DNA from 2 places in the Glutamicibacter sp. BW77 genome. Region 1 is predicted to be linked to the other one. Evidence: predicted binding sites of a transcription regulator. Region 1 holds the regulator's gene; the other holds the start of a gene.
What was found. The regulator LexA, encoded in region 1, represses DNA repair genes until DNA is damaged. The targets are predictions, from matches to a motif close to TCGAACANNTGTTCGA.
Positions count from the first base shown of each region.

Region 2: a site for LexA is predicted at 2,479-2,494, ahead of CIK74_RS05835 (shikimate dehydrogenase). Genes of this name have one in related genera too.

Region 1 is NZ_NRGT01000037.1:37,436-41,824, reverse strand. Features, by position in the region: gene CIK74_RS04015 (DUF222 domain-containing protein) at 1-197, shown strand, start outside; gene CIK74_RS04010 (glycoside hydrolase family 76 protein) at 287-1,405, shown strand; gene lexA (transcriptional repressor LexA) at 1,494-2,210, opposite strand; gene CIK74_RS04000 (LysM peptidoglycan-binding domain-containing protein) at 2,466-2,819, shown strand; gene CIK74_RS03995 (histidinol-phosphate transaminase) at 2,894-4,000, shown strand; gene hisB (imidazoleglycerol-phosphate dehydratase HisB) at 4,026-4,389, shown strand, end outside.
Region 2 is NZ_NRGT01000047.1:80,076-84,464, forward strand. Features, by position in the region: gene CIK74_RS05820 (3-hydroxybutyrate dehydrogenase) at 1-114, shown strand, start outside; gene CIK74_RS05825 (alpha/beta hydrolase) at 111-1,013, shown strand; gene CIK74_RS05830 (MFS transporter) at 1,100-2,440, opposite strand; gene CIK74_RS05835 (shikimate dehydrogenase) at 2,597-3,469, shown strand; gene CIK74_RS05840 (sugar phosphate isomerase/epimerase and 4-hydroxyphenylpyruvate domain-containing protein) at 3,469-4,389, shown strand, end outside.

The DNA of each region.
Region 1 (4,389 bases):
AAGGCGGAGAAACACGGGTGGACCGCGGGGCACTGCTTTGCCCAATGCACCATCATGCCCGGCACGCAGGACTATTTACCCTGATCGTCGCCGACGGCAAACCCCCGGCGGTGCTACTGCCCAAATTTTTGGACCCCGATCAACAACCTCGACGCAACACCCACTGGTTCTCGGCCGCCGAGGTGCTCGCCGCCTAATCGGCTGCGCCTAAACAGTGCTCGATGCATCGGTGAATTCGGACTACGCTGGTACCCAGCCACGGAATTTCGACAGCTGGGAGGGGTCCATGAGCACAGCGCATGATCCAATGCACGATCCTCACGCAGACTCGCCATCAGCTGCGCACGATATTACCGATGCCGAACACTGGCACCGTCTGGCCCTGTCAGCCGAAGCCGACATACATGAACGTTTTGGGCATCGGCTGATGGGGATACCCGGTACCTGGATCGGCGCGTTGCGCGCACTGCCTGATCAACCGCTACCTAAGGCAGGCGCACGCCCCTGGTCCGAATGGCATTATTGGTGGCAGGCACACTATCTGGATGCGATCATTGATGCGGCGTTCAGCGCGTTGCAGGCGGGGGACCGCAGCAAGGCACGTGCGAACTGGGAGCGCGCTAAACAGTTGCTGCGTGGCGTCCTCATCCGCAATTTCGCATGCTTCCCCAATTACTTCTACGACGATATGGCCTGGTTACTTCTCGCAGCGACCCGGCTGAACGAGCTGAGTCTGCAACTTTCGGCGCGCCCTGCACTGTTGTCCACCCTCGCAATGCGGGCGTTGGGCCGCCAGATGGTACTCGGCCAAGACGACAAACTAGGTGGCGGGCTTTACTGGTCACGTAAACGGGACTTCAAAAACACCCCTTCCAACGGTCCGGCAGCCTTGTACTTTGCACGGATTAACGATGTTCAGAGCAGTAAGCATCTATTGGACTGGATGCGCCACAATCTGCACGATGAACGCACCGGACTCTACCTTGACGGCATCCGGCTAACTGCCAGCGGCCCGCAGCTTGAACACGCAATTTATACCTACAATCAAGGCACGGTGCTCGGCGCGCTATTGGCCAGCGGGAGCGCCGAACATCTAGCTCAGGCACGATCACTTATTGAGTCGATCAACGTGCAGCTGTCCAACGATGATCATGGCACCGGGTTACGCCTGGACACCGGTGGCGACGGGGATCTGTTCACCGGAATTCTCTGTCGCTACCTTGCTCTAGCCGCGCTTGACCCGCGGCTTCCCGCAGCGAGCCAGCGTACTGCTGCGCGGCTTATTTGCCTCACGGCAGCGCAGCTTGCCGACAGGACTGAGACGCAGCTTTCGGCGGCGATCCAACGTTGGACGATCCTGCAAGCGGCTCAACGCGTGTGCCGTACCGGTGCGCAGCGCGACTAGGTAGGCATGAAAAAACCACCGTCCACGCACTTCTAATCGGTGCATGGACGGTGGCTGACTACTTTAAAAACGTTTCAACATTCTCGGATTAGAGCGAGCGCATGACCGAAACGACGCGGCCCATTACGGTCGCTGCATCACCAAGAATCGGTTCGTAACGGGAGTTCTGTGGAAGCAACCAGGTGTGCCCATCGCGCTGCCGGAAGGTCTTCACAGTGGCTTCCTCGTCGAGCAGTGCTGCAACGATATCGCCGTTTTCGGCGGTCTGTTGGCGACGAACAACCACCCAGTCGCCGTCGCAAATTGCGGCGTCCACCATTGAATCACCAGAGACCTTGAGCATGAATAATTCGCCGTGTCCCACCAACTGACGCGGTAGCGAGAATACATCTTCGACGGTTTGTTCGGCCAAAATTGGCCCGCCGGCGGCGATCCGTCCGACCAGAGGCACCATGGTGGTGTCGGCTGAGGTGCTTAGCTCGATCACCTTGGCATCTTCTACCGGCTCCGGTGTGGTCGAGGTTTCCTCAGTTGAATCGCCATCTTCAGCCAGCTGCAAGGGGAGCAGGATTTCCATGGCGCGCGGGCGGCGGGGGTCTCGGCGGATGTACCCAAGTTTTTCCAGCTGCCCGAGTTGGTGGGTCACGCTGGACAAGCTCTTAAGTCCTACAGAGTCGCCAATCTCACGCATCGATGGCGGGTAACCGTTTCTGCCGATCGAGCGTTGAATGGTTTCGAGGATTTTTTTCTGACGTATGGTCAGCGATCGGGCATTTGACCGGGGAGTGCGCTGTGATGCTGACATGTGGTTTTGCCTTCCCTTGCATTCGGTCCTCAGTTCTAACCTTCAAACTGTCGGTGCCCAATGTTGTGATGTATTTACTGATCTTCTACTTCGAAATCTTAGTTGATTTTGTCGCTTCTTTCAAAGATTTGTTCGAAAGAGTCTGGACAAGTTCGATCAGAGTCTGTTAGAAAAGATGTACTAGTATCGAACAAGTGTTCGAAGTCTGTATTCGAATATCAGTTCGCATCATTAAAATCGTTGAGGAGAAATGTCATGACTACGCTCGCACTCGTACCGCAGCAAGACAAAGCGCCGCTGAAGATCCGCATCAATCGTCGTGGGTGGGCTGTCCTAGTGGGCATCCCAGTCTTCTTGTTGACGATCGCCGCGGCGTTCTTCTTCACGATGCTCACCTCCAGCGCCAACGCATCTACCGACCTCCCCGCCGGTCTGGAAACCGTAGAAGTCACGGTCATTCCAGGGGACACACTATGGAGTCTGGCTAGTGAGTATGCGCAGGGCTATGAGGTTAACGCGGCAATGAACCATATCGAAGAGTTGAACGCGATCGATACCGGCATGCTTTACGCGGGGGACACCATCAACATTCCGGTACTCGCGAACTAGGTATTAGCTCACCATTGTTACCTGCTCTTGTCGTGGATTCACCACGCAGAGCAACTCACCATTAGAATTAATGCGTGAATGACCGTAGTGAACTTCTGAGTCAGCTGCCTTTGCGTGAGAACCTCCGCGGGCTTTCCCCATATGGTGCGCCGCAAATCGACGTTCCCATTCAGCTGAACGTCAACGAGAACACGCATCCGCTGCCAACAAGCGTAGTCGACGCCATCGCCCAAGAAGTCGCCAAGGCGGCCACTACCCTCAACCGCTACCCAGATCGTGAATTTACCGAACTGCGTGAACTGCTCGCCGACTACCTGGGACACAACCTGGATCGCGAGAACATCTGGGCGGCCAACGGCTCTAACGAAATTCTCCAGCAAATTCTGCAAGCCTTCGGTGGGCCGGGACGCAGCCTGCTGAGCTTTGTCCCCACGTATTCGATGTACCCGTTGTTAGCCAGCGGCACCGATACTCAATTTATCGCTGGCACCCGCGCCGAGGACTTCACACTCAGTGCCGAATCCGCCGCTGCACAGGTGCGTACCCACCGGCCAAATGTGATCTTCTTGTGCTCCCCAAACAATCCCACCGGCACGGCGCTGGGGTTAGACGTCATCCAAGCGGTCTACGAGGCAGCCAGTGAAACCAAGGCCATCGTGGTGGTCGATGAAGCCTACGCGGAATTTTCGTTGGCAAACACCAAATCGGCGCTTACCTTACTTGACGGCCGTCAGCGGCTGATCATCTCGCGCACGATGTCCAAGGCCTTCGGGCTGGCCGGAGCCCGAGTAGGGTACCTAGCCGCAGCTCCCGAAGTAACCGACGCGATTCGTCTAGTGCGTTTGCCCTACCACCTGTCTGCGGTGACCCAAGCGACTGCCATCGCTGCGTTGAAGAACATCGACCTGTTGCTGGCCCAAGTTGAAGAGATCAAGACGCAGCGCGATCGAATCGTCACGAGGTTGACTGAGCTCGGCCTGAAGCCATCGGTCTCGGATTCGAATTTTGTCTTCTTCGGCGGGTTGGAAGATCCACACACTATCTGGCAGGGTTTGCTGGATGCCGGCATCATCGTCCGCGACAATGGAATCAAAGGTACGTTGCGCGTTACCGCCGGAACCGAATCCGAAACCACCGCCTTCTTAGAGCACCTAGCCACGTTGCTGGGCGCACAGAAATAGCACTTACACACAAGCGAAGGAAGACATGTCTGCCGAATTGATTGGCGCTCGTCGCGCCCGTATGGAACGCGTGACCAGCGAATCATCAGTTTTTGTCGAGCTGGACCTGGATGGGACCGGAACCTCGGAGATCAGCACGTCCGTGCCGTTCTACGACCATATGCTCACCGCCCTATCCAAACATTCGCTGATCGATTTGACGGTGCGTGCCACCGGTGACATCCACATCGACGTGCACCACACGGTTGAAGACGTGGCAATCACCATCGGCGAGGTACTTCGTGTTGCCTTGGGTAACAAGGCAGGCATTCGCCGCTTTGGCACCTCCTACGCACCACTGGACGAGGCGCTGGCCCGTTCGGTGGTCGACGTGTCAGGCCGTCCATACC
Region 2 (4,389 bases), on a different contig from region 1:
CGCCTGGTGGAACCCGAGGAGGTTGCTTCCCTGGTGGCCTGGCTGGCGCAGGATGAGGCCGGCATGGTCACTGGCGCGTCCTACACCATGGACGGCGGGTGGAGTGCCCGATGACTGAAAACACCTACCGCACCGAGTGGGTGCCGGTCAACGGCGGCGACTTACAGGTTGGGCTGTGGGGTCCAACCGATCGGCAGGCTCCAACGGTACTACTGATTCATGGAGTCACCGCATCGCATAAAGCCTGGGGCATGGTCGCCCAAGCGCTGCCCGGGGTGCGCGTGATCGCCCCAGATCTGCGCGGCCGGGGCCGCAGCAACCAGCTGCCAGGACCTTACGGCATGCCGGTACACGCCGCGGATCTGGCCCGGGTTGCAGATCATTTCAGCGCCGGACCGATCCCGGTGATCGGGCACTCGATGGGTGCTTTCGTGTCCTTGGTCTTCGCAGACCTCTACCCGCATCTGGTCTCTTCGCTGCTGCTGGTGGACGGTGGCCTGCCATTGCAGGTTCCCGAAGGGCTGGATGACGAGCAGATCATCGATGCGGTCCTTGGTCCCGCGGCGCAGCGCTTGTCGATGACCTTCGAATCGGTGGCCGCGTACCAACAGTTCTGGAAACCGCACCCCGCCTTCGCCGACAACTGGAACGACGTGGTTGATGAGTACATCGAGTATGACCTGGACGGTGCCGCTCCGCAGCTGCGCCCGGCCACAAAATATCAGGCATTGGCCGAGGACACCGCGGAACTACACCGCGGAGCTTCACTGTTCCAGGCCTTGGAAGAACTTCGTCATCCGGTGACATTCCTGCGCTCGCCGAAGGGGCTGATGGGTGCCGAGCCGGGACTGTATACGGCAGAGTATGTGCAGTCGTGGGCGCAGAAGCTGCACGGACTGAAAACCGAAGAAGTGCCGAGGACCAATCATTACACGATCGTGATGGATGCTCCCGGATGCGATGTGGTCACCGGGCATATCCAAGGCATGCTCGGGCACCGCACCGACGCGTAGTAATCACGTACGTCCAGGCAGCACAATGCCCGGCATGATCACCATCTGAGGGTGGGTCTCATGCCGGGCATCAAGTTTTGCTGCTTTTACTTAGTCACCAATTCCGGGCTGCTGCCCAGCTGCGCGGTGGGTACCCGGTAGGTCTCGCGAGCGGTCAACGCGGAAATTGTTGCAATCAACGAAATTGCGGCAGTGAACAGGCTGATCTTGACCCAGCCTCCTGGTTCTAGACCGCCCATGGCGGCCACGATGGACGGAGCAAACCCAGCCATGAGGAATCCGAGTTGGGTGCCGATCGCCAGTCCCGAGAAGCGCACCTTGGAAGAGAACATCTCGGCGTAGAAGCTAGGCCAGACGGCATTGGCCGCTGCGTAAGCGCAGGAGAAGACCGCCACAGAAAGAGCGAACTGCAAGAGCGTATTGTCTGTTTCCATGCTGCGCAGGTAGAACGGCATAACGATTGCGGAAGAGATTGCTCCGTAGATGAAGACTGGCTTGCGGCCGATGGCATCTGCAAGTTTGCCGAACAAGGGTTGGGTAAACAAAGCGCCGATATTGCCTGCAACAACAAGCCATAGGGTGATCGAGGCGTCCATATTTCCGATGTTCTTGCCGTAAGAGATGGCAAGCGTTCCGTACACGGTGGACACGGCGGCAATAAATGCGCACAGCACCACACGCAAGACATCTTTCCAGTGGAACTTCAGCAGGACTGCCAGTGGCAGCTTAGCGATGTTATTGCTCTTTTTCGCTTCCTCGAACTCTGGGGTTTCATGCAGTGAACGGCGGATGAAGAAAGTCACCAGCACCACTACGGCAGAAAGCCAGAAGGGGATGCGCCAGCCGATACCGTATTTGATGTCATCGGGCAGTGCCATGACAGGGATGAAAATGAGTGCGGCGAGGATCTGGCCGCCCTGGGTTCCGGTCAGTGTCCACGAGGTGAAGAAGCTGCGGCGGTGATCAGGTGCGTGCTCCAGGGTCATTGAGGATGCGCCGGCCTGTTCGCCAGCTGCAGAGAGTCCCTGGCAAAGCCGAGCGAGCACCAGCAGGATCGGAGAGAGCCAGCCGACTTGTTCGAAGGTCGGCAAGCAACCGATAGCGAAGGTTGAGGCGCCCATGAGCACCAAGGTGAACATCAAAACTTTTTGACGTCCGATACGGTCACCAAAATGTCCTAAGACTACCGCGCCGATAGGTCGTGCGATGTAGGCAAAGCCGAAGGTTGCCAAGGACATGACCGAGGCGTTCGCGTCGGCGTCGGGGAAGAAAATATGCGGGAAGATCAGTGCTGCGGCGGAGCCGAAGATGAAGAAGTCGTAGTATTCGACGGCGCTTCCCATGAAGCTGGCGACTGCTGCCTTAACGGGGGTGCGTTTCCCGGTGCCGGGCACTTGAGAGGCCGACGGTTCGCGTGTGGAGGGCATCGGAAAACTCCTTTGTTTTGTTGCGGGCGAGCTGAAGAACAAAAATATGTGCGCTATACGTACACTTGTACGTAATGTGTACATTGATATAGAGTAGATGTAAATCACAGTCAGCGCAATATCTGCGTAAAGCATGACGGAAAGTTGGGTAACACGGTGAGTACTCTTACTCAGTCCTATCTGGTCGGACTCATTGGTGACGGGGTGCTGCCTTCGTTGACCCCACCCATGCACGAACGCGAAGCGGATGCGCAATCGCTGCGCTACCTCTACCGGCCCATTGACCTCACGGTCCTGCAACGCGGGGCACAAGACGTCGGGGAACTGCTCAAATCCGGTGCCGAACTGGGATTTAACGCCTTCAACATTACCCATCCGTGCAAGCAAGTGGTCATTGATTACCTCGATGAAGTCAGCGAGAACGCCACAGCCATCGGCGCGGTGAACACCGTCATCATCAAAGACGGAAAATTCTTTGGACATAACACCGACGCCTCGGGCTTCGGCTGGGCGCTGGCCGGCGGGCTGCCCGAAGCGAAGCTGGATAAGGTCCTGCAGCTAGGCGCTGGGGGAGCCGGGGCGGCGGTCGCTTTTGCCCTGCTCGATGCGGGAGTTAAGGAACTGTTCCTGTCAGACCCGGATACCGCGCGGGTAGCCGAACGTGCAGCCGAACTGAAAACTCATTTCCCACACGCCGCAATTGTGGCGATCCGCCCCGATGAGGCACCGGCGCGGCTTGCCGACGTGGACGGACTGCTCAACGCAAGCCCCATCGGCATGCATCACCACCCGGGACTGCCGCTGGACATTTCAAATCTCACGTCCCGGCACTGGGTGGCCGACTGCGTCTACCGGCCGGTGGACACCGCGCTGATTCTTGCCGCCCGCGATCTAGGATGCCAAGTGCTCGATGGCGGAAATATGGCGGTTGGACAGGCAGTTGATGCCTTTGGCATCATCACCGGGTTAACCCCGGACGCCGGCCGAATGCGCGCTCACCTGCTGGAAATGCTGGAGGCAGGACTCTAATGCGCACTTCGATAGCCACCGTCTGCCTCTCGGGCACGCTCGAAGAAAAAATGCTTGCCTGCGCCAAGGCAGGCTTTGACGGCATTGAAATCTTCGAACAAGATCTCACCGTCAGCCCGATGTCTCCCGAAGAAGTCAGGGCCTTCGCCGCACGGCTCGGGCTCAGCCTGGACCTCTTTCAGCCTTTCCGTGATTTTGAGGGAGTTGAAGAAGAGGTCCTGGTGGCGAACTTGCGCCGCGCCGAAGCGAAATTCCAGCTGATGCAGCGCCTTGGCATGGACCTGATCCTGCTGTGCTCCAACGTGGGCACCGCGACGATCAATGACGATCAGCTTTTCGCCGCGCAGATCCGCCGCCTTGCAGACCTCGCAGCGCAGTATGGCGTGCGCATCGCCTACGAGGCCCTGGCCTGGGGCAAGTACGTGGATACCTACCAGCATTCATGGGAGATCGTGAAGCTGGTTGACCGCGACAACGTAGGGCTGTGCATTGACAGCTTTCACATTCTTTCGCGCGGTGACGATCCGGCGCAGATCGCCCAGATCCCAGGGGAGAAGATCTTCTTTGTGCAGCTTGCCGACGCACCAGTGCTGTCCATGGACATCCTTTCCTGGTCGCGGCACTACCGCGTTTTTCCGGGTGAAGGCGGCTTTGAACTAGACGTATTCCTTGGCTACCTCGTACGTTCTGGATATTCCGGGATCGTCTCCCTGGAGATTTTTAACGACGTCTTCCGGCAGTCAAATGTTGAGCTCACCGCCATCGATGGGCTGCGTTCATTAATTTGGCTCCAGGCACGCACCGCAGCGCTACTGGGGACAGAAGAAGTCAGGGATAACCTCAATCTGGTTTCGCTGCCCGGCGTCCAGGAAGCCAGCGGTTTCGACTTCGCCGAAATCCGCACCGAAGACCCGGAACTG